DNA from 4 places in the Pseudomonas atacamensis genome. Region 2 is predicted to be linked to each of the others. Evidence: predicted binding sites of a transcription regulator. Region 2 holds the regulator's gene; each other region holds the start of a gene.

Region 1 (7,755 bases), 2.5 Mb from region 2:
CACATGGGCATGCGCATGCGCGGGTCGAGCTGGTTGACTTCGATTTCGTAGCGGCCTTCGGTTTGACTGGAAGCCAAATAGTCTTCTACGGTGAATTCAAGAAAGCCCTGAGTCACGCCGATAAGCATATCAGGCAAGGTAACCGCATCTGCATGGGCAGGACTGCCAGCAAGCGAGCAGCAAACGGCGGCCACCGCGCAAAGCCCTTTGCGAAGGGTAGATGTCAGGCGTCGGGAAAATGTCGTTTGAGCGTTCATACGAGTTAAAAAGCAAGCGCCGTGCCGTTTAGCAATGAATGTGCGTCGCAACAACACTTGGCGTTGGTGTAGGAGTCTGGGCATGGCTGGTGTAATGGATTCGGTGAACCAGCGCACGCAACTGGTAGGGCAGAATCGCCTCGAGCTGCTGTTGTTCCGTCTCGACGGGCCGCAGCTCTACGGGATCAACGTGTTCAAGGTACGGGAAGTGTTGCAGTGCCCGTCCCTGACGTTGATGCCCAAATCCAGTCCTGTCGTGTGCGGGGTAGCGAATATACGGGGAGCGACCATTCCGATCCTGGATCTGGCAATGGCAACGGGCTCCGGTGCGTTGAAAGACAAGAACAGTCCGTTCGTGATCATCACGGAGTACAACACCAAGACCCAGGGTTTCCTGGTCCGCTCGGTGGAGCGCATCGTCAACATGAACTGGGAAGAGATCCATCCGCCACCCAAGGGTACCGGTCGCGATCACTACCTGACCGCTGTGACTCGGGTCGACAACCAGTTGGTCGAAATCATCGACGTCGAGAAGGTGCTGGCCGAAGTGGCGCCGACGCCGGAAGCGATTTCGGTGGGCGTGGTCGATGTCGAGACGCAGACCAAGGCGTTGTCGCTGCGGGTGCTGACGGTCGATGACTCGTCGGTGGCGCGCAAGCAGGTCACGCGTTGTCTGCAGACCATCGGTGTCGAAGTGGTGGCGCTGAACGACGGCAAGCAGGCGCTGGATTACCTGCGCAAGCTGGTCGACGAGGGCAAGAAGCCGGAAGAAGAGTTCCTGATGATGATTTCCGACATCGAGATGCCGGAGATGGACGGGTACACCCTGACGGCGGAAATCCGCGGCGACGCACGCATGCAAAAGCTCCATATCATCCTGCATACTTCGTTGTCGGGGGTATTCAATCAGGCGATGGTGAAGAAAGTCGGTGCTGATGACTTCCTGGCCAAATTCCGTCCTGATGACCTCGCATCCCGGGTAGTCGACCGGATCAAAGCAGCAGATATCAGCTAGGGGCCTTCTGCCCCTGGCGGTCAACACGATTTAAGAGGCGGCATCATTGTCTACGGGTAATTTGGATTTCGAACAGTTCCGGGTCTTCCTGGAAAAAGCCTGTGGCATTCTGCTCGGTGAAAACAAGCAGTATCTGGTCTCGAGCCGTCTCAACAAACTGATGGAGCAGCAAGGCATCAAGTCCCTGGGCGAGCTGGTGCAGCGCATCCAGACCCAGCCGCGCAGCGGTTTGCGCGAGCAGGTGGTCGATGCCATGACGACTAACGAAACCCTGTGGTTTCGCGACACCTATCCGTTTGAAGTCTTGAAGAACAAGGTACTGCCGGAAGCGATCAAGGCCAGCCCCAACCAGCGTCTGCGGATCTGGTCGGCGGCCTGCTCGTCGGGACAGGAACCGTACTCGCTGTCGATGTCGATCGACGAGTTCGAGCGCAGCAACCTGGGTCAGTTGAAGATGGGTGTGCAGATCGTTGCCACCGATCTGTCGGGCCTGATGCTCAACAACTGCAAGACCGGCGAGTACGACAGCCTGGCGATCGGTCGCGGTCTGTCGCCGGAACGCCTGCAACGCTACTTCGACCCGAAAGGGCCGGGGCGCTGGGTGGTCAAGGCGCCGATCAAGAGCCGGGTGGAATTCCGCTCGTTCAACCTGCTCGACAGTTACGCAGCGCTGGGCAAATTCGACATCGTGTTCTGCCGCAACGTGCTGATCTACTTCTCTGCCGAAGTGAAGAAGGACATCCTGTTGCGCATTCACAGCACGTTGAAGCCGGGCGGGTACCTGTTCCTTGGCGCTTCGGAAGCGCTGAACGGATTGCCGGATCATTACCAGATGGTTCAGTGCAGCCCGGGGATTATTTACAAGGCGAAATAAGCGGTTTGCAGTGATACAAAAAACGGGAGGCCCCAAAAGGCCTGCCGTTTTTTTGTGCCCGAATTATTTCCACGAACACCACGAACCCCCTGTGGGAGCGAGCCTGCTCGCGAAAGCGGTCTGTCCATAAGACAGTTGGCGCCTGACACGCCGCCTTCGCGAGCAGGCTCGCTCCCACAGGGATCTGCGCTGGCCTGGCAAGGACGGCAAGCGGCAGAAAAGCGGCATCCGGCGGTAACCGGTTGCCGCTTTTCTGGCATTGCCGCTTAGCCTGTTCGGCGCAAAGCCCCGGAATACGGGGCTTTGTTCATTTGGCACGGCGCTTGCTAAAGCTCAGATACGAAAAACCGGTCACCTGAAGGTTCCCGACATGAGCATCAGCTTCGACAAAGCGCTGGGCATTCACGAAAAGGCATTGGGCTTCCGCGCCCAGCGTGCCGAAGTGCTGGCCAACAACATCGCCAACGCCGACACCCCGAACTACAAGGCGCGGGATCTGGATTTCTCCAAAGTGCTCGAAGCACAGACCGAGAAGACCAAGACCGGCGGCCACTTTGCCCTGAACATGACCAACAGCCGGCACATCGAGGCTGAAGGGCTGGGCAATGGCGACGAGTCGCTGATGTATCGCACGCCGATGCAGCCTTCGATCGACCAGAACACCGTCGACGCTCAACTGGAACAGTCGAACTACGCGGAGAACGCCGTCGGCTTCCAGGCCAGCTTCACCTTGCTCAACAGCAAATTCAAAGGGCTGGTGTCAGCCCTGCGCGGAGAATAATCCATGTCCCTGTCCAGCGTTTTCAACATTGCCGGCAGCGGCATGAGCGCGCAGACCACGCGTCTGAACACCGTGGCCTCGAACATCGCCAACGCCGAAACCGTTTCGTCGAGCATCGACCAGACCTACCGCGCCCGTCATCCGGTATTCGCCACCATGTTCCAGGGCGGCCAGGCTGGCGGCAGCAATTCGCTGTTCCAGAACCAGGACGCGGCCGGGCAGGGCGTGCAGGTGCTCGGCGTCGTCGAAGACCAGAGCAACCTCGAAGCGCGCTACGAGCCGAACCATCCGGCCGCCGACGCCAAGGGCTACGTCTACTACCCGAACGTCAACGTGGTGGAAGAAATGGCTGACATGATTTCCGCGAGCCGCTCGTTCCAGACCAACGCGGAAATGATGAACACCGCCAAAACCATGATGCAGAAGGTACTGACCCTCGGTCAGTAATAAGGGGCGACTGCCATGAGCGTTACGGATACCACCAGCAGCCTGAGCATGAACGACATCCTGGCCAACTCATCGAAGAAGGCCAGCAGCACTACGTCAGGCGGCATCGCTTCGGCGACCAACAGTGCCACCGGCGGCCAGGCGCTGGGCAAGGATGCTTTCCTGCAACTGCTGGTCACCCAGCTGAAAAACCAGAACCCGCTCGACCCGCAGGACAACAGCGCGTTCGTTGCGCAACTGGCGCAGTTCAGCAGCCTTGAAGGCATCACCACGTTGAACTCCACCGTCAGTGGCCTTGCCGGCAACTACAACTCGTCGCAGGCGCTGCAAGCGTCGTCGCTGGTCGGTCGCAACGTGATCGTGCAGACCAACACCGCCCAGCTCGATGACCCGAGCAAAGGTCTGACCGGTTCGGTCACCGTGCCGTCGTCGATTGCCGGCGGCACCGTGACCATCACCGACAAGGACGGCAAAACCGTGCGCACCATCGATCTGGGCAGCCGCGCTGCCGGCGATGCCAGCTTCACTTGGGACGGCAAGGACACCGCCGGCACCGTGGTTCCGGTCGGCACTTACACGTTCAAGGCCAACGCACCGATCAACGGCACCGCGACGGACCTGGCGACTTATCTGCCAGCGACCGTCAACAGCGTGACGATCAGCCAGACCGGTGGCGAGCTGATGCTCAACCTGGCCGGCAAGGGCACCGTTGCCCTGTCCAAAGTACAAACCATTGGTATATAGAGCCGACTAACCCGGCATAAAGGAGTGGAATATGTCTTTCAATATCGGCCTTAGCGGTCTCTATGCCGCCAACAAACAACTCGACGTCACCGGCAACAACATCGCCAACGTCGCCACCGCCGGTTTCAAATCCTCGCGCGCAGAGTTCGAAGACGTCTATTCGTCGACTCGTCTGGGCAGCGGCAGCAAAGTGATCGGCAACGGCGTACGCCTGGCCAACGTTTCCCAGCAGTTCACCCAGGGTGACATCAACAACACTGGCAACGTGCTGGACATGGGCATCAACGGTTCCGGCTTCTTCACCATGAGCAACAACGGCTCGATCTCGTACACCCGTGCCGGTACGTTCAAGGTCGACAACGCCGGTTACATCACCAACACCGACTACACCTCGCGTCTGCAGGGTTACGGTGTGGATGCCAACGGCAAGATCATCAACGGTGTGTTGACCGATCTGAAGATCGACACCTCGAACCTGGCGCCGAAGTCGACTTCGGCGGTGACTTCGAGCATCAACCTGAACTCTTCGGCACCCGTGATTGTTGATACCGGCGCTACTGCCGTGAAGTTCGACCCGTCGAAGCCTGAGACTTACACCAAGTCGTTCAGCACGCCGATCTATGACACTCAGGGTAACTCCCACGTCATGGATCAGTACGTGGTCAAGACTGGCGAGAATACCTGGAAGGTTTACACCCTGGTTGATGGACGCAACCCGGATGCCACCGGTAGCGATCCAACCAACGCCGCCACGCCTCCGGTTGCTTCGACATTGACGTTCGACAGTTCCGGCAAATTGCTTCAGGTGAGTACACCGAGTACTTTGCCGCCGCCGGCGCCAAACCCGCTCATCAGCAGCGACTTGACGTTGAGTAACTGGAAGCCAGGCACCGTGACCAACGGTGTTTTTACGCCTAACGGCGCGGCAGCAAATCCGGCTGGCGTGACCATTTCGATGGCCAAGACCACCCAGTACAACGCTGATACTTCGCGCACGATACCGACTCAGGATGGCTACGCCACTGGACAGATCACCAACCTGACCATCGACGGTACCGGTACGCTGTTCGCCAACTTCAGCAACAACCAGAGCAAGGCGATTGGTCAGGTTGCACTGGCCAGTTTCACCAACGAGCAGGGCTTGCAGGCTGTCGGTGGTACTAGCTGGAAAGAGACTTTCGCTTCGGGTATTCCGGGCTACGACGCGCCGAAGACCGGTACGTTGGGTGAGGTGGTGTCCAACTCGCTGGAAGAGTCGAACGTTAACCTGACCAACGAGCTGGTTGATCTGATCAAGGGCCAGAGCAACTATCAGGCGAACGCCAAGACCATCTCCACTCAGAGCACCATCATGCAGACCATCATTCAGATGACTTGATGTGATCTGATTGCTGCACTGAAAACCGACGTCCTAGGGCGTCGGTTTTTTTTGCGCGCTATCGGGCTTTTCTCAAATACCTACCGTTCGTCGGCAGCTGTGGTGCAGTAATTCCAGTTGCCCCCAGCAGAAGAAGGGGCGCGTCAAACTTTCGCAGGTCATGGAGACCTCTGGTTGCAAGGCGGTTAAGCGTCTCATCAATGACCACGCTCAAAAGTACTCGGCCTTATCGAGGCGATTCTGAAGTATTGCGTTGACTATCGATTCATCAAAAAGGCAAGGAAGAGACAATGGCAGTTATAAACGGAACGTCGGGTACGGACACACTGGTAGGCACGTCAAGTGCGGATGAGTTGTATGGGGTTGCAGGAAATGACTCGCTGAGTGGCGGCGATGGCAATGACTTGCTGGATGGCGGAGCAGGTGCTGATGTCTTGAATGGCGGGAACGGTATCGATACCGCGTCTTATGCCAGCTCGACGGCAGGAGTAACCGTCAATCTGACCGCTGGAACAGGTGTTGGCGGAGATGCTCAGGGCGATACCTTGACGTCTATAGAGGCCGTGATTGGTTCTGCATTTAATGACATTCTCACCGCCCAAGCATCCGGCAACACTTTAAGCGGTGGCGCTGGTAACGACATCTACTACGTCAACGGCACTTCGGTAAACGTCGTTGAAGCGGTGGGCGGCGGTGATGACGAAGTACGGACCATCCTGCTCAATCACACCCTGGCAACCAGCGTCGAACGCCTGACCTACGTCGGTACCGGCAACTTTGTCGGTTACGGCAACGCGTCGGACAACGTCATTACCGGCGGGATCGGTAACGACATTCTGATGGGCGGCGCAGGTGCTGACCAGTTCATTGGCGGTGCAGGCACTGATACCGTGAGTTATACCGACAGCCCTGCGGGTGTAACGATCAACACCAAAACCGGAGTGAACTCCGGGATTGCTGCCGGTGATACCTACGTCGGCATCGAGATGCTGGCTGGCTCCGGCAGCAACGACACCTTTATCAGTGGTGCAACTGCCGATCAGTTTGATGGTTCGGGCGGTACTGACACCATTGACTATTCTGGGTCCTCCAGCGGTGTGACAGTAAGTCTGGTCGGAGGTGTTCTGGGTGTCGGTGGTGATGCCCAGGGTGACAAGCTGTGGAACTTCGAAACCGTCATCGGCTCGTCTTTCAATGACGTGTTGACCGGGCAAACCACGGGCAACGTCCTGAACGGCGGCGCCGGCGATGACATCTACTACGTCAACGGCACTTCGGTAAACGTCGTTGAAGCGGTGGGCGGCGGTGATGACGAAGTACGGACCATCCTGGTCAATCACACCCTGGCAACCAGCGTCGAACGCCTGACCTACGTCGGTACCGGCAACTTTGTCGGTTACGGCAACGCGTCGGACAACGTCATTACCGGCGGGATCGGTAACGACATTCTGATGGGCGGCGCAGGTGCTGACCAGTTCATTGGCGGTGCAGGCACTGATACCGTGAGTTATACCGACAGCCCTGCGGGTGTAACGATCAACACCAAAACCGGAGTGAACTCCGGGATTGCTGCCGGTGATACCTACGTCGGCATCGAGATGCTGGCTGGCTCCGGCAGCAACGACACCTTTATCAGTGGTGCAACTGCCGATCAGTTTGATGGTTCGGGCGGTACTGACACCATTGACTATTCTGGGTCCTCCAGCGGTGTGACAGTAAGTCTGGTCGGAGGTGTTCTGGGTGTCGGTGGTGATGCCCAGGGTGACAAGCTGTGGAACTTCGAAACCGTCATCGGCTCGTCTTTCAATGACGTGTTGACCGGGCAAACCACGGGCAACGTCCTGAACGGCGGCGCCGGCGATGACATCTACTACGTCAACGGCACTTCGGTAAACGTCGTTGAAGCGGTGGGCGGCGGTGATGACGAAGTACGGACCATCCTGCTCAATCACACCCTGGCAACCAGCGTCGAACGCCTGACCTACGTCGGTACCGGCAACTTTGTCGGTTACGGCAACGCGTCGGACAACGTCATTACCGGCGGGATCGGTAACGACATTCTGATGGGCGGCGCAGGTGCTGACCAGTTCATTGGCGGTGCAGGCACTGATACCGTGAGTTATACCGACAGCCCTGCGGGTGTAACGATCAACACCAAAACCGGAGTGAACTCCGGGATTGCTGTCGGTGATACCTACGTCGGCATCGAGATGCTGGCTGGCTCCGGCAGCAACGACACCTTTATCAGTGGTGCAACTG
Region 2 (7,755 bases):
ATTGATGAGCAACTGGGCGGACTCGACAGCTTCAAGGAAGCGTTCACCAAAGCCGCGCTGACCCGTTTCGGCAGCGGCTGGGCCTGGCTCAGCGTGACACCGGAGAAAAAACTGGTCGTGGAAAGCAGCGGCAATCAGGACAGCCCGCTGATGACCGGCAATACCCCCATCCTCGGTCTCGACGTCTGGGAACACGCCTACTACCTGCGTTACCAGAACCGTCGCCCGGAATACATCAACGCGTTCTACAACGTGATCAACTGGCCGGAAGTTGCTGCGCGCTATCAGGCCGCACTGGTCTGAGCCTTCCATAAAAACAATCAGGGCTGACTATGGGCACGGAAACACTGGCGATTGGCAGCGGGCGCATGTTTCGTTACGCGGTGGGCTCGCTGTTGCTGCTGGCGGGGATGACTTTGCTGGTCGCCCACGGTTTGCAGTGGCTGAATCTGGAACCGCGGCTGTTGCGCGCCTTGCAGGGCGGTGCCATCTGCGCCTTGGGCACGGCGCTTGGCGCGGTGCCGGTGCTGGTGATCCGGCGCATGCCGCAGGCACTCAGCGACACCTTGCTGGGATTTGGTGCCGGGGTGATGCTGGCGGCGACGGCGTTTTCGCTGATCGTGCCGGGCATTGCTGCGGCGGAGAGTCTTGGTCTTACGCCGTGGGCCGCCAGTGGCCTGATCTGCTTCGGCATCCTGCTCGGCGCGTTCGGTCTGTATCTGGTGGATCGGCGCGTTTCCGGTGCCTCGCCGCAGATGCTCGTCGGCACGCTGGAGCATCCGGTGATTCCACCACGAATCTGGCTGTTCGTGTTCGCCATCATCGCGCACAACATTCCAGAAGGCATGGCGGTCGGCGTGTCTGCCGGCGGCGGGATGGCGGACGCCGACAGTCTGGCGATGGGCATTGCGTTGCAGGATGTGCCGGAAGGGCTGGTGATTGCGTTGGTGCTGGCCGGGGCGGGGATGTCACGGTTCAGGGCGTTTCTCATCGGCGCGGCGTCTGGGCTGGTCGAACCGGTATTTGCACTGTTATGCGCGTGGCTGGTGAGTCTGGCTCAAGTGCTGTTGCCGCTGGGACTGGCGTTGGCGGCCGGGGCGATGTTGCTGGTGGTGACCCACGAAGTGATTCCGGAGTCGCGCCGTCATGGGCATGACAAGCTGGCCAGTCTGGGCCTGTTGGTCGGGTTTTGTTTGATGATGGTGATGGATACGGCGTTGGGGTGAATGGAGGCGAGGAACAGTGTCCCCGCCTCGCGGATTATTCACCTTCGTCGAAATACCTTTCGATCAGATCGACCAATGCGTCCATGGCTTCCTGAGCCTGTTCGCCTTCGGTGCTCAAATGGATTTTGGTGCCTTTACCCGCCGCGAGCATCATCATTGCCATGATGCTCTTGCCGTCGACAGTCGTTTCAGGGGTGCGTCCCACCCGGATCGTGCAGTCTGGATACTGACCGGCCACGCCGACGAATTTGGCCGATGCCCGGGCATGCAGACCCAGTTTATTGATGATTTCGATTTCACGAGCAGGCATCGCGGTGTGGATCCTTTAGGTGAGGTCGCGGTGGCGAACCTGGACGTTCTTCAGGGTTTTCTGCAGGGCCTGACCCAGACGTTCGGTCAGGTAGACGGAGCGGTGGTGCCCGCCGGTGCAGCCAATGGCAATGGTCACGTAGGCGCGGTTGCTGGCGGCGAAGCGTGGTAGCCACTTGTTCAGGTAGGCGTAGATGTCCTGATACATTTCTTCGACATCCGGCTGCTGCGCCAGATACTCGGCCACAGGGGCATCGAGGCCGGACTGAGCGCGCAGCTCGGGTTTCCAGTACGGATTGGGCAGGCAGCGCACATCGAACACGAGGTCGGCGTCGACCGGCATGCCGCGCTTGAAGCCAAATGATTCAACCAGAAACGCCGTGCCGGGCTCAGGCTGATTCAACAGGCGCAACTTCAGGGTATCGCGCAGTTGATACAGATTGAGGTTGGTGGTGTTGATTTTCAGGTCAGCCAGATCGGCGATCGGGCCGAGCAGGGCGGTTTCATCGTGAATCGCCTCGGCCAGTGAGCGATTGGCGTTGCTCAGCGGGTGACGACGACGGGTCTCGGAAAAACGCTTGAGCAGGGTTTCTTCGTCGGCGTCCAGGTACAGCACATCGCACTTGATGTGTTTGGCACGGACGTCTTCGAGCAATTCGGGGAAACGTGACAGATGGCTGGGCAGGTTGCGCGCATCGATCGACACGGCGACCAGCGGCTGCGCCAGTTCCGTGTGAATCAGCGCACGCTCGGCCAGTTCCGGCAGCAAACCGGCCGGCAGATTGTCGATGCAGTAGTAGCCGTTGTCCTCAAGGACATTCAGGGCGGTACTTTTACCCGAGCCCGAACGGCCACTGACAATGATCAAGCGCATGATTAGTGCCCGTTCTGCTCGTCCAGTACAACCTGGTACAAGGCTTCGTTGCTCGCGGCGCTGCGTAACTTGTCACGCACTTCCTTGCGGTCGAGCATGCTGGCGATCTGGCGCAACAACTCCAGATGCGCGTCGGTCGCGGCTTCCGGGACCAGCAGCACGAACAGCAGGTCCACCGGAGCGCCGTCGATGGCATCGAAATCAATCGGAGCTTCGAGGTGCAGCAGGGCGCTGACCGGCGCCGTGCAGCTCTTGAGGCGGCAGTGGGGAATGGCGATGCCGTTACCAAAACCGGTGGAGCCGAGTTTTTCACGGGCGATCAACGCCTCGAAGACGTCCTGCATCGCCAGATCCGGCACTTCGCGGTGGATCAGGTTGGCAATCTGTTCGAGGGCTTTTTTCTTGCTGCCGCCCGGCGCGTTCACTTGGGAACGGCCGGGGGTCAGGATGGTTTCAAGTCGGATCATGGGATAGGGGTGTTAACGACCGGTCGCGCCCTGGAGGAGGCTCTGGGTCTTTTCCTTATGCTTTTTGAGTTGGCGATCCAGCTTGTCGGTAAGTGAGTCGATCGCAGCGTACATGTCGGTATCTTCTGCGTTGGCAACTACTTCTCCGCCGGGTATATGCAGTGTGGCTTCAATCTTCTGCTGCAGTTTTTCGACGCACATCGTGACTTGCACGTTAGTGATTTTGTCGAAATGCCTCTCCAATCGGTCGAGTTTTTCCTCGATGTAGGAACGCAGAGGTTCGGTCACTTCCAGTTGGTGTCCACTGATGTTGACTTGCATACAGCTTCTCCTTCGTTGCCAGTGCATAAAGCGGCAGGCCGAAAAGCCTGCCACTGGAACGCTGTAACGTGGCTTACATCAACCGCTTGCGTTCGCTCGAAGGCGCGATTCCGAGGGATTCGCGGTACTTGGCGACGGTGCGGCGAGCCACCTGAATGCCTTGTGCCTCCAGTAAACCAGCGATCTTGCTGTCACTCAACGGCTTTTTCTGATTTTCCGCGGCCACCAGTTTTTTGATGATCGCGCGGATCGCCGTGGACGAGCATTCGCCGCCTTCGGAGGTGCTGACGTGGCTGGAGAAAAAGTATTTCAGCTCATAAATACCGCGCGGGGTATGCATGAATTTCTGCGTGGTCACCCGGGAAATCGTCGATTCGTGCATGCCGACCGCTTCGGCGATGTCATGCAATACCAACGGCTTCATCGCTTCGTCGCCGTATTCGAGGAAGCCGCGCTGATGTTCGACGATCTGCGTGGCCACTTTCATCAGGGTTTCGTTGCGGCTCTGCAGGCTCTTGATGAACCAGCGGGCTTCCTGCAACTGGTTACGCATGAAGGTGTTGTCGGCGCTGGTGTCGGCACGCTTAACAAACCCGGCGTACTGGGCATTGACGCGCAGGCGTGGCACCGATTCCTGGTTCAGCTCGACCAGCCAGCGCTCGTTGTCCTTGCGCACGATCACATCGGGAATGACGTATTCGGCTTCGGTTGATTCGATCTGCGAGCCCGGACGCGGATTGAGGCTCTGTACCAGCTCGATGACCTGACGCAGCTCGTCTTCCTTGAGCTTCATGCGGCGCATCAACTGGCTGTAATCGCGACTGCCGAGCAGGTCGATGTAATCGGCGACCAGACGCTTGGCCTCGGTCAGCCACGGCGTCTTCGCGGGCAACTGACGCAATTGCAGCAGCAGGCATTCGCTGAGGTTGCGGGCGCCGATCCCGGCGGGCTCGAATTGCTGGATGCGATGCAGGACGGCTTCGATCTCGTCGAGCTCGATGTCCAGTTCAGGATCGAACGCTTCAAGAATTTCTTCGAGGGTTTCGTCCAGATAGCCCTGATTGTTGATGCAGTCGATCAGGGTCACGGCGATCAGGCGATCGGTGTCGGACATCGGCGCCAGGTTCAGTTGCCAGAGCAGATGGCTCTGCAGGCTCTCGCCGGCGGATGTGCGGGTGGTGAAATCCCACTCGTCGTCATCGCTGCTCGGCAGGCTGCTGGCGCTGGTCTGGTAGACGTCTTCCCAAGCGGTATCCACCGGCAGTTCGTTGGGGATGCGCTCGTTCCATTCGCCATCCTCGAGGTTGTCCACCGTCGGGGCGGTTTCCTGGTAGGAGGGTTCCTGGATTTCGGCGGGCTTCTGTTCGGCGTTGTCGGCCAGAGGATCGGCGTTGTCGAAGTCGTCGCCTTCTTCCTGGCGCTCGAGCATCGGATTGGATTCCAGAGCCTCCTGGATCTCCTGTTGCAGGTCCAGGGTCGACAATTGGAGCAGGCGGATGGCCTGTTGCAGCTGCGGTGTCATCGTCAGCTGCTGGCCCATTCTCAAGACTAGCGATGGTTTCATGGCAGGGGCTTAACACCTTATTCGCCGGCGCTTTGCGCCATCCACTACAGGGCGCCGAAGCGCCAAACTTAAGCAAATTATATGCCTGAAACTGAAGTGTTTGCCTAGAGCGCTGTAACAATTAAAGCGGATAAATGCGCCTTGAATCGATACAGCGCTGTCGCGCTTACAGGCGGAACTCGTGACCCAGATACACTTCCTTGACCAGATCGTTGGCCAGGATGGTCTCGGCATCACCTTCGGCGATCAGTTGACCGTCGTTGACGATGTAAGCGGTTTCGCAGATATCCAGGGTCTCACGGACGTTGTGGTCGGTGATCAGCACACCGATGCCCTTGGCCTTGAGGTGGTGGATGATCTGCTTGATGTCGCCGACCGAGATCGGGTCGACACCGGCGAACGGTTCGTCGAGCAGGATGAATTTCGGCGCAGTGGCCAGGGCACGAGCGATTTCCACCCGGCGGCGCTCACCACCGGACAGGCTCATGCCGAGGTTGTCGCGGATGTGGCTGATGTGGAATTCCTGCAGCAGGCTTTCCAGCTCCTTGCGCCGACCGGCCTTGTCGAGTTCAGGGCGAGTCTCGAGGATCGCCATGATGTTGTCGGCGACTGACAGTTTGCGGAAGATCGACGCTTCTTGCGGCAGATAGCCGATACCGGCCTTGGCGCGGCCGTGCATCGGCTGGTGGCTGACGTCCAGATCATCGATCAGCACACGGCCCTGATCCGCCTGCACCAGGCCAACGATCATGTAGAAGCACGTGGTCTTGCCGGCGCCGTTCGGGCCGAGCAAGCCGACGATCTGCCCGCTGTCGATCGACAGGCTGACGTCACGCACGACCTGGCGGCTTTTATAGGCCTTGGCCAGGTGCTGAGCTTTCAGAGTTGCCATTACTGGGATTTCTCTTCGGTTTTCTTCTTCGGCTGGATCACCATGTCGATGCGCGGGCGCGATTCGGTGACCTTGCTGCCCGTGGCGCGACCGGCGCTGGCCAGTTTCTTCACGGTGTCGTAGACGATTTTTTCGCCCTGGGTGACGTTGTTATCCTTGTCGATAACCTTGGCCTTGTCGATCAGCACCACCCGATTCTGCTGGGCGTGGTATTGAATCGTCACGCCGTAGCCCTTGACCGGGTTGGCGTCGCCCTGGGTCTGCAACTGCTCGAAATAGGCCAGGTTGCCGACCGAGGTCACCACATCGATGTCGCCATTGGGCGCGCGCGTCATGGTCACGGTGTTGCCTTTAACGATCATCGAGCCTTGGGTAATGATCACGTCACCTTTATAGGTGGCAATGCCATTCTTGTCGTCCAGTTGGGCGTCGTCGGCCTGAATGCGGATAGGCTGCTGCTGATCGTTCGGCAGGGACCAGGCGCTCGCGCTTCCCAGTGCTGCGCCCAGACTGAGCAAAATAGGGAGGGTTTTAACGAGCCTCATACTGTCCTCTTACGTTCGATTGCAGGTGTATCCTGCTGTCCTTCAGGTACGCTTTCATTCCGACGCCAGTCGATACACCGCCAGCGCCCTCGATTCTAACGGGTTGCGCAGTCTGCGCATATTCCTGCTGCGGGAACACGGTCATGCGGGTGCTGGTGATCAGGGTGCCGCGCTGTTTCTCGTCGGTGCGCTGTACGCGTACCGAGTCGATCAATTCCACTTCGGTACCGCCGGAATTCACTTCGCCGCGCTCACTGGTCACGTGCCACGGGAAGTCGGTGCCGCGATACATGTTCAAGTCAGGCTTGGTTACCAGAGTGACATCGGTAGCCTTGACGTGCTCGGCCTTGTCGGAGGTCATCTCGTACTGCACCTTGCCGTCGGGCAGGTACTGAATGGTGTGCGTGTTGGTCGCGTACCAGTCGATCGGATTCTCGGCCGCCGAAACCGGTGGCTTGTCGAGGAAGCGTTCCGGGCTGATGTTCCAATAGCCGACCGCAGCGAAAATCGCCGCGATGCAGCCGAACAGCAGGAAGTTGCGAAACTTTTTGCTAAACATGGTCAGGCTCACAGGTACGCGGCGTTGGCCGCTTCGAGGCGGCCCTGGGCGCGCAGGATCAATTCGCAGAATTCACGGGCGGCACCTTCGCCGCCACGGGCGCGGGTAACGCCGTGGGCGTGTTCGCGGACGAAATCGGCAGCGTTGGCCACCGCCATGCCCAGCCCAACACGGCGGATCACCGGCAAGTCTGGCAGATCGTCACCGAGATAGGCGACTTCTTCATAGCTTAGGCCCAGTTGCGCGAGCAGACCGTCGAGTACCACCAGTTTGTCCTCGCGCCCCTGAAACAGATGCGGGATGCCGAGGTTCTTCGCGCGGCGCTCGACCACCGGGGTCTTGCGACCACTGATGATCGCCGTCTGCACGCCGGCATTCATCAGCATCTTGATGCCTTGGCCGTCGAGGGTGTTGAAGGTCTTGAACTCGCTGCCGTCTTCGAGGAAGTACAGGCGGCCGTCGGTGAGCACACCGTCGACGTCGAATACTGCCAGTTTGATCGCTTTGCCGCGTTGCAGCAGATCGTTGCTCATTACATGACTCCTGCGCGCAGCAGATCGGAGAGGTTGAAGGCGCCGATCGGGCGATCCTCCTCGTCGACGACTACCAGGGCGTTGATTCGATGGTCTTCCATGATTTTCAGGGCTTCGGCGGCGAGCATGTCGGGCCGGGCGGTCTTGCCGTGTGCAGTCATCACCTGGTCGATGGTGGCGCTGCGGATGTCGATGGCGCGATCCAGGGTGCGGCGCAAATCACCGTCAGTGAAGATCCCGGCGAGCTTGCCATCGGCTTCAATAATAGCGGTCATGCCCAGACCTTTACGAGTCATCTCCATCAGCGCGTCCTTGAGCAGGGTACCGCGTTGTACCTGCGGCAGCTCCTGCCCGGCGTGCATGACGTTTTCGACTTTCAGCAGCAGGCGACGGCCAAGGGCGCCACCCGGATGCGAAAAGGCAAAATCTTCAGCGGTGAAACCACGCGCTTCCAGCAAGGCCACG
Region 3 (7,755 bases), 1.9 Mb from region 2:
ACGCGCTGCGCCGACGCTGCAATTCGTCGCGCCACTCGTCATTGAGACGGCGGCCTTCATCGAGGACGAAAAAAACTTCGAAATTGGCATCGCGGAACAACACGTCCGGCGGCTCACCGGCCGGGGCGAATTCGTCGGCGCGGTAGGGGATGTTCAGACCTTGCAGCAGGCGCTGGCAGACCCAACGCTCACGCTCCCATTTGCGGGCATTGGACAGGAACGCATTGGCCTGCTCGGCCGCGATGGTCAGCAGGCGTAAATAATCTGAATCATCCATAAGCCCAAGCTTAGCGTCCAAATGCGACAAGCAGATAGCTTTGCATCGGCTGGTGCACATGCATCGGCGGTGTAGACTGCGACAAAGCGGTAAGCCCATGGAGAAGGTGAGGGAATCATGATCGGTGCCGAACTGCTGTCCTCGGCAAGCCTGACGCTCGGCTGGCTGATTTATCTGCCGGCGCTGCTCTGGGCGATCATGCGTGCGCCATGGGTCGAGCTGTTCAGCGACAGTCGCCGGCAGCACTTGCTGTTCGGCACGGTGTTCGCGCTATTTCTGCTGTGGCTGGTGCGCAGGGATTTCGACACCGGCGTGTCTTATCACTTCATGGGCATGACGGCGGTGACGCTGATGTTAGATTGGCCGCTGGCGATCGTCGGCGGGCTGGTTGCGCAGATGGGGCTGGTGCTGCTGGGGCGTCAGGACCTGGCTGCGGTGGGCGTCAATGGCGCGTTGCTGATTCTGCTGCCAGTGCTGATCACCGAATGCGTGGCGATTCTGGTCGAGCGTGCGCAGCCACGAAATCCGTTCGTTTACATCTTCTGTTCCGGTTTCTTCGCCGCTTCGTTGTCAGGCCTGTTGTGCCTGATTCTGAGCCTGACGTTGCTGTGGTACGACGGCCTCTTTGCCATGCCGGAATGGCTGGAAGATTTCGTCGGCTACCTGTGGTTGCTGCTGTTTCCCGAGGCCTTTATCAACGGCATGGTTGTCAGCGCGTTGGTGGTGTTCTGCCCGGAATGGCTGGAGACCTTCAACCGCACCCGTTACCTTTCAGCGCCGTGGAAGGACGACGATCCGAAGTCTTGATCCACATCAAACCGGCCATGCCGCAGAGATTTCATGCTCGCGCAAATCCCTTCAGGAGCAGTGGCATGGGCGTGTACGAATGGGCGCGGCAGGAAACCCGGCAGAGTCTGGAGCTGGCGCAGGAGGTGGGCTTTGACCCGGGCCTGAGTTTGCGCGCCCTGCTCAGCGCCGTGGTGCAGCAGAGCAAGGCCGTGCGCAATGCCGAAGACCTGGCCGACGAGTTGCGCTTTCTCGCGGAGAACCTCGACGACAGTCAGGACTACGGCTTTATGCGGCCCTGATCAGCGATCAGTGACGCGGATCGAAATCGCCGGAAAACAGCTCGTCTTCGGCATCCGGGGCGACCGGAATCTTGTGCTCTTCCGAGGCCCAGGCGCCCAGGTCGATCAGTTTGCAGCGATCGGAGCAGAACGGACGGAATTTGTTCGCCGGGGTGAATTCGACGGGGGCGCCGCAGGTTGGGCATTCAACGGTTGGAATCTGGCTCATGCTTGGCCTCCGGATAAAGTCAGATAAAAGTGATGCAGACGCTCGACCTCGCTGTGCAGCCAGGCGAGGTCGCGGTCGTTGACGATCACATCGTCGGCACGGCTCACGCGGTCTTCACGGCTCGATTGCGCCTTGAGGATCGCCTGCACTTGTTGTTCGCTGGTCTGGTCACGCTGCAAGGTGCGTTCGATCTGCAGTTGTTGCGGCGCATCGATGACCAGAATGCGCTGGGTCATCGCGTATTGCCCGGACTCGATCAGCAGCGGTGAAACCAGAATCGCGTAAGGCGATTTTGCCTGCGCCAGATGATGAGCGATTTCTTCGCCGATCAACGGATGCAGCAGCGCTTCAAGCCAACGCCGCTGTTCAGGGTCTTCAAAAATCAGTTTGCGCAGGGCGGCACGGTCCAGTGTGCCGTCGGCCTGCAACACGCCGGAACCGAAATGCTCGGCGATTTTCGCCAGCGCCGGACGCCCCGGTTCGACTACCCAGCGCGCCGCATGATCGGCATCCACCACGTGCACGCCGAGGTCGATGAAGTGCTGCGCCGCCGCGCTTTTGCCGCTGCCGATGCCGCCGGTCAGGCCGAGGATCCAGGGTTTTTCCACAGGGGTATTCATTTCAAACCGACAGACTGCCAATAGAAGTCGGTTATTTGACCACCCCAGAGCAAGGCAATCCAGCCGGCAATTGCCAGAAAGGGTCCGAAGGGGATCGGCGTCGAGGTTGCCTGGGCGCGCAGACGCAGCATGACGACGCCCAAAATCGCTCCCACCAAGGATGACAACAGAATCGTCAGCGGCAGAATCTGCCAGCCACCCCAAGCGCCAAGCAAGGCCAGCAGCTTGAAATCGCCATGACCGATGCCGTCCTTGCCGGTGAGCAGTTTGAACAGCCAGAACACCGACCACAGCGCCAGATAACCCGCGACCGCACCCCACAACGCATCGGGCAACGCCACGAACACGCCGAAGCTGTTGACGATCAGCCCCAGCCACAGCAGCGGTAGCACCAGCACATCGGGCAGCAGCTGATGTTCGCAGTCGATCAGACTCATCGCCAGCAAGCCCCACGTCAGCAAGATCAGCAAGCCCGCCGGCCAGCCGAAGCCCAGATGCCAGGCGATGAATGCCGACAGCAGGCCGCAGGCCAGTTCGGTCAGCGGGTAGCGTTTACTGATCGGCGCCGAACAGGCCGAGCAGCGCCCGCGCAGCAGCAGATAACTGAGCAGCGGAATGTTTTCCCACGGGCGGATCCGGTGTCCGCAATGCGGGCACGCGGAGTGCGGCAGCATCAGGTTGTAGGTCGGCACGGGCGTTTCGCTGGGCAGGCCGAGCACATCATGGGCTTGCTGGCGCCAGTCGCGCTCGAGCATTTTCGGCAGGCGCCAGACCACAACATTGAGGAAGCTGCCGACCACCAGCCCGAGCAGCAGCGCGCTGACCGCAAAGGCCAGCGGATACACAGCAAACAGTTCATCGATAGGCATGTCAGATCGCTGAGCCGAGTTGGAAGATCGGCAGGTACATGGCCACCACCAGTCCACCGACGATGACCCCCAGCACCACCATGATGAACGGCTCCATCAGGCTGGTGAGGTTGTCGACCATGTTATCGACTTCCGCTTCATAAAAACCGGCGACCTTGTCGAGCATGTCATCCAGTGCGCCCGATTCCTCGCCGATGGCGGTCATCTGCACCGCCATGTTCGGAAATACACCGGTGCTGCGCATCGAAAAATTCAGCTGCATGCCGGTCGAGACGTCCTGCCGCACGCGCAGCACCGCGCGCTTGAACACCACGTTGCCGGTGGCGCCGGCGACCGAATCCAGCGCTTCCACCAATGGCACCCCGGCGGCGAAAGTGGTCGACAGGGTGCGGGCAAAGCGGGCAACGGCGGACTTGTACATCAAGGTGCCCACCAGTGGCAGCTTCAGCAGCCAGGCATCGCGCCGGTCGCGCAGGGCCTGCGAAGTCTTCAACGCGTGGCGAGTGCCGAAAAACGCTGCCACCAGCGCAAAAAGAATCGCCCACCACCACTGCTGCATGAATTCCGACAGGCTGATGATCATCAGGGTGAAGCCCGGCAGTTCGGCGCCGAACCCGGAGAATACCGACTGGAACTGCGGCACTACCTTGACCAGCAGAATGCCGGTCACCACCGCCGCCACCAGCACCACGGCGGTGGGGTAGGTCATGGCCTTCTTGATCTTGGCCTTGAGCGCTTCGCTTTTTTCCTTATAGGTCGCGACCCGTTCGAGCAAAGTGTCGAGGGCACCAGACTGTTCGCCGGCGTCGACCAGGTTGCAGTACAACTCGTCGAAGTATTGCGGCTTCTTGCGCAGGGCCGTGGCGAAGCTGTTACCGGCGGCGACCTCCTGTTTGACCTCGTCGACCAGCTTGCGCATGGCCGGGTTTTCGAAGCCCTCGCCGATGATGTCGAAGGACTGCAACAGCGGTACACCGGCCTTCATCATCGTTGCCATCTGCCGGGTGAACAGGGCGATGTCCTGCGGTTTGATGCGTTTGCCCAAGCTCAGCAGGGAAGCGGATTTCTTGCGCACCTTGCCCGGGTTGATCCCTTGTTTGCGCAGCTGTGCCTTGATCAGTGCGGGGTTCTGCCCGCTCAACTCGCCGCTGACTTTACTGCCTTTGCGGTCGGTGCCTTCCCAGGCGTAAACGCTGACTTTCGCTGCCTTGACCGCCATGTTCAATCCTTGGTGACCCGGTTGATTTCCTCAAGGCTGGTGATGCCTTGCATCGCCTTGTGCAGCCCGGAGGTGCGCAGATCGGCGAAACCGTCGCGGCGCATCTGAATGTCGATTTCCAGCGAATTGCCCTCGGCCATGATCAGCCGTTGCAGGTCCGGTGTGTTCTTTACCACTTCATAAATCCCCACGCGTCCTTTGTAACCGCCATTGCAGTGATCGCAACCGACCGGCTCGTAGATCGTGAAATGGCCGATGCGTTCCTCGGGGAAGCCTTCCTTGAGCAAGGTTTCGTGCGGGATTTCCAGCGGCCGCTTGCAGTGTGCGCACAACTTGCGCGCCAGGCGCTGGGCGATGATCAGGCTGACCGAGGTGGCAATGTTGAAACCGGGAATGCCCATGTTGTGCAGGCGCGTGAGGGTTTCCGCTGCGCTGTTGGTGTGCAGGGTCGACAGCACCAGGTGGCCGGTCTGCGCGGCCTTGATCGCGATCTCGGCGGTTTCCAGATCGCGGATCTCGCCGACCATGATCACGTCCGGGTCCTGACGCAGAAATGAGCGCAGCGCCTGGGCGAAGTCCAGCCCTTGGCGGGGATTGACGTTGACTTGGTTGATGCCTTCCATGTTGATTTCCACCGGGTCTTCGGCGGTGGAAATGTTGATGTCGACGGTGTTGAGAATGTTCAGCCCGGTGTACAGCGACACGGTTTTACCGGAACCGGTGGGGCCGGTGACCAGAATCATCCCTTGCGGCTGTTTCAGCGCGGCCAGGTACAAGGCTTTTTGTTCGGCTTCGTAGCCCAGCGCATCGATGCCCATTTGTGCACTGGACGGGTCGAGAATCCGGATCACCACTTTTTCGCCCCACAGGGTCGGCAGGGTGTTGACGCGAAAATCGATGGATTTGCTTTTCGACAGGCGCATCTTGATCCGCCCGTCCTGGGGTTTGCGTCGTTCGGAAATGTCCAGACTGGCCATGACCTTCAAACGTGCGGCAATACGCCCGGACAACTGGATCGGCGGCTTGGCGACCTCGCGCAGCATGCCGTCGGTGCGCATGCGCACCCGATAGTTTTTTTCGTACGGCTCGAAATGCAGGTCGGAGGAGCCACTCTTGATCGCATCGAGCAGCATCTTGTGCACGAAGCGTACGACCGGGGCATCGTCGGCATCGAGGCCGATCACGTCCTGTTTGTTGTCATCAATGGACTCGACGTCGAGGCCGTCGAGATCGACATCGGCCATTTCCTCCAGGCCCGAGGCGTGGCTGTCGAAGAACTTGTCGATGGCGTCGCTGAGTTTGTCGTCCTCGACCAGAATCGCTTCGGTGCTCAGGCCGGTGCTGAACTGGATGTCGCTGATCGCCTGCTGATTGCTCGGGTCGGAAAGGCCCACGAACAGTTTGTTGCCGCGCCGCCACAAGGGCAGGGCGCAATGCTGACGAACCAGTTTTTCACTGACCAGCCCCTTGGGCTGAGTCTCCTTGTCGAGGCAATGCAGATCGAGCAGGGCCATGCCGAAATGTTCCGAGGCGATCTCGGCAATTTGCCGGCTGTTGACCAGTTTGTTGTGCACCAGGTAATTGACCAGCGACACGCGATTGCGCTGGGCCTGCGCCCAGGATTGCCGGGCACTTGTTTCCGTGAGCAGTTCGGCCTGGACCAATTGCTTGGCCAGACCGCTCAGAGCGATGTCATTCATGGGGATTCCGCACGCTTGCCGTTCATGACTTATAGCCTAGTCAAGTGACAGCGCCAAACACGGCCGGTGCAGGTGACAAAAAGTGTCAGATAGTGCGGTTGCGGGTTGTAGGAAACGGCGCAGAAAATTGCGCGCGCCCAGCAGGCGGGGCCTGAAAGGCGTTGGCATGGGCTGTGCTGAGCCCTGTTCAGATCATGAGATTTCGACTCATGCATGGAGCGTGTCTATGAAAAAACAACAAGGTTTCACATTGATCGAGCTGCTGATCGTCGTGGCGATCATCGGCATTCTGGCGACTATCGCCCTGCCTCAGTATTCGAAGTATCAGGCGCGGTCGAAGGTGACGGCGGGGTTGGCGGAGATTACTGCGCTGAAGGTTCCCTTTGAAGATACGATCAATCAGGGAACGGCCCCGGATATCACTAATGTGGCCAACGGTACGACGACAACTTCCAACTGCACGTTGGCGGTTACAGGCACGGCGGCGACAGGCGCAGGTACGATCACCTGCACCTTGTTGAACGCTCCGGGGCCGGTGCTGGGCAAAACCATTACGCTTACCCGTTCCGGCGCCGCCACCGGTAACACATCGGGTGCCTGGACATGCGGAACGACGGTCAACGCTGACTATTCTCCGCGCGGCTGCACTGCGAGCGGTACGTAACTCGGTTCGCGCCTGAAGCCAAAATGCCCCGCACTGCGGGGCATTTTCGTATCGCCACCTCTTCACAAAAGCTCCAATAATTTCAGCAGCTTATGAACTTTCCGAAAAACCGCAACTTGCATGCGAAGATTCAGCGAGTCATGCATTTTGCATGAAAACGAAAATCAGTGTTTTTCATAACTTGTTGTTTTAAAAGGATTTTATGCGACTGAAAAAGTTGGCACAGCGTTCGCAATATCTCCGGTAACCCTGCTGACAAGCGTTACAGCAGACTTCCAGTAAAAACAGGAGTTACTCGTATGAAGAAGTTCGCTATCACTGCCGCTGCTACCGCTCTGACCCTGACCATGGCTGGTGGCGCTTTCGCCCAGTCCGCTCAGGCTACCCAAGCGCCAATGGTTCTGGCTGCCGGTGAAGTTACCGAAATGAAACAAGATACCAGCGACACCTGGATCACCACCAAGGTCAAAGCTGACCTGGTTACCGAAAAAGGCATTCCAGGCACCGACATCAAAGTCGAAACCAACAAGGGTGTAGTTTCCCTGTCGTCGACCACTGCGGTAACCGAGTCGCAGAAAGAAGTCGCCGTAGGCATTGCCAAGAAAATCAAAGGCGTTAAAGCGGTCTCCGCTGATGGCCTGAAAGCCGAGTAAGGCAAGACTTCTCGCCTGAACCGGGAGAAGACGCGACAGACGGGCCGAGCAATACGTCTGCCGCAACTTTAGAGTTCATGCGAACGGTCACACGGATGTGACCATTACAGGCCCCGGCACTTGTGTCGGGGCCTGTTCTATTTTGGGCAATACCAATGTGGGAGCGAGCCTGCTCGCGAATGCGTAGTGTCAGCCGACAAGTTCGTCAGTAGACAGAGCGTATTCGCGAGCAGGCTCGCTCCCACAGGGTGAATTTCTTTCGGCTTAGTTACCGCGTTTGCTGTTGATCTGCCGCAAGCGATTACCTTCGAAGCGCAGGTACTGGTACATGCCGTTGTTCGGGCCGTAGGTCCATTCCTCGACCTGAAACTCTTCGCGGCGATTGGCGCTGCGCTTGTAGCCGAGCACGTCGCGACTGACCGGCTCGCCGCATTTTTGCAGCACCTCGCTTGTGCGG
Region 4 (7,755 bases), 1.2 Mb from region 2:
CTACAACACTCGCGGCCGTGCCGCTGAAGTGCTGGTGGATGGTGATCAGGTTTTTGAAGTGCGTCGCCGCGAAACCGTGGCCGAGCTGTTTGCCGGCGAAAGCCTGCTGCCGGAGTAACCCATGCTGCTGCGTTTTACCAAAATGCACGGCCTGGGCAACGACTTCATGGTCCTCGACCTGGTCAGCCAGCACGCGCACATTCAGCCCAAACACGCCAAGCAATGGGGCGACCGCCACACCGGGATCGGTTTCGACCAGTTGCTGATCGTCGAAGCGCCGAGCAACCCGGATGTGGATTTCCGCTACCGGATCTTCAACTCCGACGGTTCGGAAGTGGAGCAGTGCGGCAACGGTGCGCGCTGCTTCGCCCGCTTCGTGCTCGACAAGCGTCTGACCGCCAAACGGCAGATCCGCGTCGAGACCAAGGGCGGCATCATCGAACTGGACGTGCGTAACGACGGCCAGATCGGCGTGAACATGGGCGCGCCGCGCCTGGTGCCGGCGGACATTCCGTTCCAGGCGCCAGCCCAGGCCACCAGTTATCAGCTGGATGTCGATGGCACCACGGTCGAACTGGCCGCCGTGTCGATGGGCAATCCCCATGCGGTCATTCGCGTGGACGACATCAACAGCGCACCGGTGCATGAGCTGGGGCCGAAGATCGAGCACCATCCGCGCTTCCCGGCGCGGGTCAATGTCGGCTTCCTTCAGGTCATCGACCGCCATCGCGCGCAACTGCGTGTTTGGGAACGCGGCGCCGGGGAAACCCAGGCCTGCGGCACCGGCGCCTGTGCGGCGGCGGTGGCAGCCATCAGTCAGGGGTGGATGGATTCGCCGCTGTTGATCGACCTGCCCGGCGGGCGTCTGTCCATCGAGTGGGCCGGCCCGGGCGAACCGGTGTTGATGACCGGTCCGGCAGTGCGTGTATACGAAGGACAAGTGCGTCTTTGAGCGAGCAGAAATCATGACCGACAAGCCACAGGTACCCGCCCGACCAGCCGACGAATCAGCGTCCGAGAGCCTCGAGGCAGCCGCAGTTGCCGCCTACCTTGAAGCTCATCCGGACTTTTTCGTCGAGCACGAAGAGCTGCTGCCGTCGTTGCGCATTCCGCACCGACGCGGCGACACCGTGTCGCTGGTCGAGCGGCAGATGACCATCCTGCGCGACCGCAATATCGAGATGCGCCATCGCCTTTCGCATCTGATGGACGTGGCCCGCGACAACGATCGCCTGTTCGAAAAAACCCGCCGCCTGATTCTCGCGCTGATGGATGCATCGACCCTGGAAGACGTGGTCATCAGCGTTGAAGACAGCCTGCGTCAGGATTTCCAGGTGCCCTTCGTCAGCCTGATCCTGCTCGGCGACAACCCGGCCCCGGTCGGCCGCTGGGTGACTCACGCCGACGCGCAAACCGCGATTGGCGGCTTGCTCACCGAAGGCAAAAGCGTCAGCGGCAGCCTGCGTGAGCATGAGCTGGATTTCCTCTTCGGCGAAGAACAGCGCCAGCAGATCGGCTCGACCGCCGTGGTTGCCGTCAGCCATCAGGGCATTCACGGCATTCTGGCCATCGCCAGCCGTGACCCGCAGCACTACAAGAGCTCGGTCGGCACCCTGTTCCTCAGTTACATCGCCGAGGTCATGGGCCGTGTGCTGCCACGGGTCAACAGCTCGCTGCGCTCGGTACGCTGACCATGGAACGACAACTGGACGCTTACTGCGAACATCTGCGCAGTGAGCGACAGGTGTCGCCGCACACCCTGTCGGCTTATCGCCGCGACCTCGATAAAGTCCTCGGCTGGTGCATCAAGCAGAACATCGGCAGTTGGGCCGCGCTGGATATCCAGCGCCTGCGCAGCCTGATCGCCCGGTTGCATGCGCAAGGCCAGTCCTCGCGCAGCCTCGCCCGCCTGCTCTCGGCGGTGCGCGGGCTCTATCACTACTTGAATCGCGAAGGCCTGTGTGACCACGACCCGGCTACCGGCCTGGCCCCGCCAAAAGGCGAACGGCGCCTGCCGAAGACCCTCGATACCGACCGCGCCCTGCAATTGCTGGAAGGTGCGGTCGAGGACGATTTTCTCGCCCGGCGTGATCAGGCGATTCTCGAGCTGTTCTATTCCTCTGGCCTGCGCCTGTCCGAGCTGACCGGGCTCAATCTCGATCAACTCGACCTCGCCGACGGCATGGTTCAGGTGCTCGGCAAGGGCAGCAAGACCCGGCTGTTGCCGGTTGGCACCAAGGCTCGCGAAGCCTTGGAACAGTGGTTGCAGCTTAGAGCCATGACCAACCCGGCGGACGATGCGGTGTTTGTCAGCCAGCAAGGTCGGCGTCTCGGCCCCCGGGCGATTCAGGTGCGGGTCAAACTGGCTGGCGAGCGCGAGCTGGGGCAGAACCTGCATCCGCACATGCTGCGGCACTCGTTCGCCAGCCATTTGCTCGAGTCTTCACAGGATCTGCGCGCGGTGCAGGAATTGCTCGGCCACTCCGATATCAAAACCACGCAGATCTATACCCACCTCGACTTCCAGCATCTGGCGGCGGTCTACGACAGCGCCCATCCCCGGGCCAAACGCATGAAAGGCGATGATTCATGAGCATTCAGTTGATCACCTTCGACCTCGACGACACTTTGTGGGATACCGCGCCAGTGATCGCCAGCGCCGAAACCGTGTTGCGCGAATGGCTGAGCGAGCATGCGTCGAACCTGGGCGTGGTGCCGGTGGAGCATTTGTGGTCGATTCGCGAGCGAGTGCTGGCGGGCGAACCGGGTCTCAAACACCGCATCAGCGCGCTGCGCCGACGTGTGCTGTTCCATGCGCTGGAGGAAGCCGGGTACGCCCACGGCGAGGCGTCGGAGCTGGCTGACAAGGCTTTTGAAGTGTTCCTGCATGCGCGGCATCAGATCGAAGTGTTCCCGGAAGTCGAGCCGCTGCTGGAGCTGCTCGCCAATCACTATGCCCTCGGCGTCGTCACCAATGGCAACGCCGATGTACGCCGGTTGGGGCTGGCGGATTACTTCAAATTTGCCTTGTGCGCCGAAGACATCGGCATCGCCAAGCCGGATGCACGGCTGTTTCATGAAGCCCTGCAACGCGGGGGCGTGAGTGCCGAAGCAGCGGTGCATGTCGGCGATCATCCCGGCGATGACATTGCTGGCGCTCAGCAGGCAGGCTTGCGCGCGGTGTGGTTCAACCCGACGGGCAAGGGCTGGGAAGCGGAGCGCTTGCCTGATGCGGAAATTCGCAGCCTGATAGAATTGCCCGCCGTCCTCTCCCGCTGGAATGCTTCCTCGAACTGATCTACAGCCCTGTGGGAGCGAGCCTGCTCGCGAATGCGGTGTGTCATCCAACATGTATGTCGGCTGACATGCCCCCTTCGCGAGCAGGCTCGCTCCCACAGGGGACTGCATTTGTTTTCAACGCATCTATTCCAGGCATGAAAAAGCCCGCAGCGACGGCGGGCTTTTTCAGCAAGCGAGCGACGCGCCTCAGATAGGACGGCTGCCGTACTTGTTGTCCGGCTTCTTGGGCGGATCGGCGACCACGTTGGCCTCCACTTCCTGCACCTTGCCGCCGCGCGCAAGGAATTCTTCCATGGCCTTGGCCAGGGCGTCACGCTCCTTGTTCTTGGCTTCGATGCTCGGCAACTCGTCGACCGAGACCGCAGCCTTGGCTTTGCCTTTGGCAGCCGGGGCCGGCGTGTCGTCACCGCCATCGTCTTCGGCAACGTCTTCCGCTGCCGCTTCCAGGCCTTCCTCGGCCTCGTCTTCGTCGCCTACTTCGAGGTCGTCGTTTTCCAGATCATCGTCGCTCATGTTCTACCTCATGACTTGCCAAAAGCAGATTAGTTATAGACCAGCTTTGGCGGCTGTCGAAGCCGCCGTTGAAAAATCTTCTGCCGCTGCCCGGCAGCGGCTCATGCCTGTTCACCGTGCAAGGTGGCGAGGACTTTACGGGCACCGCCATGATCACGGTGCTCGCCCAGATAGATCCCTTGCCAGGTACCCAGTGCCAGCCGCCCTGCCGCAACCGGCAGACTGATCTGGCAACCGAGCACGCTGGCCTTGAAGTGCGCCGGGAGATCATCCGGGCCTTCGTCGTTGTGCTCGTAGCCGTCTGTTCCTTGTGGGATCAGACGATTGAAAAATCGTTCGAAGTCGCGACGAACTGCCGGATCGGCGTTCTCGTTGATGGTCAACGACGCCGACGTGTGCTGCAGCCACAAATGCAACAGACCGACCCGACAGGCCTTGAGTTCAGGCAAGCCTGCGAGCAACTCGTCCGTCACCAGATGAAAGCCCCGGGGCCTTGCCCGCAGGGTTATCAGAGTCTGTTGCCACACACAGTTCTCCGCTCGTTCGGGGCGCATTCTAGCGTGCTCTGAAAAAAAACAAAGGCCCTAATATTCCTGCAGCGATGTAAGCGATTGCCCGCAGAAAAAGCCTCGTCGTAAAGACGACCAAAGCCGTAAGAAAAATCCTTTCCGCCGCTCCCTGAATGACAAATCCCGGACAAAAAAATGCCCGGCGAACCGGGCAATTTTTTTATCGCGCGTACTTACAGGTTGTAGCCGCGTTCGTTGTGTTGTGCCAGATCGAGGCCGACCGACTCTTCTTCCTCGGTTACGCGCAGACCCATGACGGCGTCCAGCACCTTGAGGATGATGAAGGTGACGATCGCGGTGTAGATCACCGTGAAGCCGACGCCTTTGATCTGGATCCAGACCTGCGCGCCGATGTCAGTCACGGTGCCGAAGCCGCCCAGTGCCGGTGCGGCAAACACACCGGTGAGGATCGCGCCGAGGATACCGCCGATGCCGTGCACGCCGAAGGCGTCCAGGGAATCGTCATAGCCGAGTTTGCGTTTCAGGGTGGTGGCGCAGAAGAAGCACACCACGCCTGCGGCCAGACCGATCACCAGTGCACCCATCGGGCCCACGGTGCCAGCGGCCGGAGTGATCGCGACCAGACCGGCGACCACACCCGAAGCGATGCCCAGTGCGCTTGGCTTGCCGTGGGTGACCCACTCGGCAAACATCCAGCCCAGTGCGGCAGCGGCAGTGGCGATCTGGGTAACCAGCATGGCCATACCGGCAGTGCCGTTGGCAGCCGCAGCGGAACCGGCGTTGAAGCCGAACCAGCCGACCCACAGCATCGCCGCGCCCATCAGCGTGTAGCCGAGATTATGCGGAGCCATTGGTGTGGTCGGGAAGCCTTTGCGCTTGCCCAGCACCAGGCACGCGACCAGACCGGCGATACCGGCGTTGATGTGCACCACGGTGCCGCCAGCGAAGTCGAGCACGCCCCAGTCCCACATCAGGCCGCCGTTACCGGACCAGACCATGTGCGCGATCGGTGCATAAACCAGAGTGAACCAGATACCCATGAAGATCAGCATCGCGGAGAACTTCATGCGCTCGGCGAACGCACCGACGATCAGCGCCGGGGTGATGATCGCGAAGGTCATCTGGAAGGTGATGAACACCGCCTCAGGGAACAGCGCCGCCGGGCCGGTGATGCTCGAAGGCGTGACACCAGCGAGGAACGCCTTGCCCATGCCGCCGAAGAACGAATTGAAGTTGACGACGCCCTGTTCCATGCCGGTGGTGTCGAAGGCAATGCTGTAGCCATAAATGACCCACAGGATGCTGATCAGGCCGGTAATGGCGAAGCACTGCATCAGCACGGAAAGAATGTTTTTCGAGCGAACCATACCGCCGTAGAACAGCGCCAGGCCGGGAATGGTCATGAACAGCACGAGCGCTGTCGAGGTGAGCATCCAGGCGGTGTCGCCGGAATTGAGGGCTGGCGCTGCCACTTCGTCTGCCGCCATGGCGATGCCGGGCATTACGATGGACAACAGGGCGCCTAGCCCTGCGAATTTACGCAGAGTCATATTGTTTTCTCCTGGGGCGTTGGGTTTGTGGCGGCGCTTAGATCGCGTCGGTATCGGTTTCGCCGGTACGGATGCGGATCGCCTGTTCCAGATTGACCACGAAGATCTTGCCGTCACCGATCTTGCCGGTGTTGGCCGCTTTGGTTATCGCCTCGATAACCCGATCCAGATCCTTGTCGTCGATGGCCACGTCGATTTTCACCTTGGGCAGAAAATCGACCACATATTCCGCGCCGCGATACAGCTCGGTGTGACCCTTCTGCCGGCCGAAGCCTTTGACTTCAGTGACGGTAATGCCCTGCACGCCGATTTCGGACAGCGACTCGCGCACGTCGTCCAACTTGAACGGCTTGATGATGGCAGTGACTAGCTTCATGAAACTCTCTCCCGAATTGGTGGACTTGCCCCAGGAAAACAAACCCGTCTCAAGTCTAAGCGCAGTGCCTGGCTTTGTAACGCATCGTTGACGCCAGCTAACCGCATCAGACGAAACTCCCCGCTTCGTCTGCCGCACTGCATTCGTCACAGCGACTGCATCAGTGCATGGGTCGAGGGTGACTAAGCAGAAACCTTGCCAGCTCGGCAAAAACCCTGCATTTCAATCTCTTGGCCCGTGTTGCACGCGCTCGGGCAGAAAAGCTTTTGCCGATACGCACAACAACGGTGCGCCACCGTCCGTCCCCCTGCGCGAAAAGCGTGCATCCGTGCAACGGGATTGACTATAGACACTGCGTGATACACTGCCGGCCATTGTTTCCAGGACATTTCCCATGCTCGCGCCCAAAGACTTCCTCGACGCCCTGAGCGGCACCGCCTCCCGCCTGTTCAGCGGCGATACCCCGCTGCCGAAAGCCGAAATCGAAAGCCAGTTCAAAATGCTGCTGCAAAGTGCCTTCAGCAAACTCGATCTGGTCAGCCGGGAAGAGTTTGATAGTCAGATGGTGGTGTTGGCTCGCACGCGCGCCCGCCTCGAAAGCCTCGAAGCCAAAGTCGCCGAGATGGAAGCGAAACTGACACCGCCCGCTGAATAATTCGCGCCTCCTGGAGCTGCCGAAGGCTGCGATCTTTTGATCTTCAGCCCTTCAACCATCCCCGCAACGTGCTACAACCTTTATGACCGCCGTCCGATTGCGCCAAAAGCCCAAGTTTCTAAGCTCATCTGATGCTGAATGTTCAGCAGCGGGTTTGGCGCCCCGGGCAGGGCCATGGTGGAAAAGGGCTTCGCGGATGCTGCAATCGCTATAAGCCCGCATGCCGGAGCTGGGCCCTGCGCAAATCGTAAGTCGATTGGAGATTCATCCAGAACTCAGGCGTAGTGTTGAGATGAGTGGCAAGGCTGATTGCCAGATCGGTGCAGATCCTGAGCTGGCATTTCACAAGCTCTTCGATCTCGCTTTCGGGCCATTTCGTGGGCATGGCCAGATCCATGACGGTCATGCTCAACGGCTCCATGAATTCCTTATTCAGAACCTCGCCCGGATGAATCGGGCGCATACCATTGCGGTCCATTTTTCGCCTCCAGAAGCTGCATTGAGTGGCCAAACTGGAGCATCCGACTCCGCGATACCAGACCGTCGAAACCTTTCGCCGGCGTCCTACATCTATTAGGGCATAGTCCTACAAACATCAGCGTTTGCGCCCAGTTACGCAGCCCTTACGCATGTCATTACATTGGCAAACGAAATACGCCCATCAAGATGGAGATATCTGAAGGATAAGAAGAGGAAGGAAAAGCTATTTCAGATTGTTGATTTGCACCTCGAAGCACTCCGTTTGGCTGGAAATATGTCAGCCAACCAACGGCGATTTATTGAAGTTGCTGTTACATGTGGGCCAGCGCTTGAGCCAGGCGGCGCGCTGGC

What was found. The regulator sigma-54, encoded in region 2, starts transcription at its own class of promoters, with help from an activator protein. The targets are predictions, from matches to a motif close to ANTGGCATNNANNTTGCTNT.
Region 1: flgB (flagellar basal body rod protein FlgB) is a predicted target of sigma-54. The motif match lies at 2,457-2,476, and genes of this name have one in related genera.
Region 3: JWU58_RS04935 (pilin) is a predicted target of sigma-54. The motif match lies at 6,142-6,161, and genes of this name have one in related genera.
Region 4: glnK (P-II family nitrogen regulator) is a predicted target of sigma-54. The motif match lies at 6,453-6,472, and genes of this name have one in related genera.

The regions. Positions count from the first base shown of each region.
Region 1 covers NZ_CP070503.1:1,668,472-1,676,226, forward strand. The annotation lists gene flgA (flagellar basal body P-ring formation chaperone FlgA) at 1-257, opposite strand, end outside; gene JWU58_RS07655 (chemotaxis protein CheV) at 340-1,272, shown strand; gene cheR (protein-glutamate O-methyltransferase CheR) at 1,319-2,146, shown strand; gene flgB (flagellar basal body rod protein FlgB) at 2,517-2,927, shown strand; gene flgC (flagellar basal body rod protein FlgC) at 2,931-3,374, shown strand; gene flgD (flagellar hook assembly protein FlgD) at 3,390-4,118, shown strand; gene flgE (flagellar hook protein FlgE) at 4,150-5,496, shown strand; gene JWU58_RS07685 (beta strand repeat-containing protein) at 5,787-7,755, shown strand, end outside.
Region 2 covers NZ_CP070503.1:5,077,658-5,085,412, reverse strand. The annotation lists gene JWU58_RS23255 (superoxide dismutase) at 1-303, shown strand, start outside; gene JWU58_RS23250 (ZIP family metal transporter) at 333-1,226, shown strand; gene JWU58_RS23245 (HPr family phosphocarrier protein) at 1,261-1,536, opposite strand; gene rapZ (RNase adapter RapZ) at 1,552-2,409, opposite strand; gene ptsN (PTS IIA-like nitrogen regulatory protein PtsN) at 2,412-2,876, opposite strand; gene hpf (ribosome hibernation-promoting factor, HPF/YfiA family) at 2,889-3,197, opposite strand; gene JWU58_RS23225 (RNA polymerase factor sigma-54) at 3,271-4,761, opposite strand; gene lptB (LPS export ABC transporter ATP-binding protein) at 4,928-5,653, opposite strand; gene lptA (lipopolysaccharide transport periplasmic protein LptA) at 5,653-6,198, opposite strand; gene lptC (LPS export ABC transporter periplasmic protein LptC) at 6,185-6,757, opposite strand; gene JWU58_RS23205 (KdsC family phosphatase) at 6,766-7,290, opposite strand; gene JWU58_RS23200 (KpsF/GutQ family sugar-phosphate isomerase) at 7,290-7,755, opposite strand, start outside.
Region 3 covers NZ_CP070503.1:1,051,520-1,059,274, forward strand. The annotation lists gene JWU58_RS04895 (DUF1780 domain-containing protein) at 1-277, opposite strand, end outside; gene JWU58_RS04900 (energy-coupling factor ABC transporter permease) at 395-1,084, shown strand; gene JWU58_RS04905 (hypothetical protein) at 1,150-1,365, shown strand; gene yacG (DNA gyrase inhibitor YacG) at 1,373-1,573, opposite strand; gene coaE (dephospho-CoA kinase) at 1,570-2,193, opposite strand; gene JWU58_RS04920 (prepilin peptidase) at 2,190-3,062, opposite strand; gene JWU58_RS04925 (type II secretion system F family protein) at 3,064-4,281, opposite strand; gene pilB (type IV-A pilus assembly ATPase PilB) at 4,284-5,981, opposite strand; gene JWU58_RS04935 (pilin) at 6,208-6,645, shown strand; gene JWU58_RS04940 (BON domain-containing protein) at 6,945-7,298, shown strand; gene JWU58_RS04945 (DUF2845 domain-containing protein) at 7,563-7,755, opposite strand, start outside.
Region 4 covers NZ_CP070503.1:357,228-364,982, reverse strand. The annotation lists gene lysA (diaminopimelate decarboxylase) at 1-118, shown strand, start outside; gene dapF (diaminopimelate epimerase) at 122-952, shown strand; gene JWU58_RS01650 (DUF484 family protein) at 966-1,691, shown strand; gene xerC (tyrosine recombinase XerC) at 1,694-2,593, shown strand; gene JWU58_RS01640 (HAD family hydrolase) at 2,590-3,297, shown strand; gene sutA (transcriptional regulator SutA) at 3,487-3,813, opposite strand; gene JWU58_RS01630 (secondary thiamine-phosphate synthase enzyme YjbQ) at 3,915-4,340, opposite strand; gene JWU58_RS01625 (ammonium transporter) at 4,556-5,893, opposite strand; gene glnK (P-II family nitrogen regulator) at 5,931-6,269, opposite strand; gene JWU58_RS01615 (accessory factor UbiK family protein) at 6,664-6,924, shown strand; gene JWU58_RS01610 (HigA family addiction module antitoxin) at 7,133-7,402, opposite strand.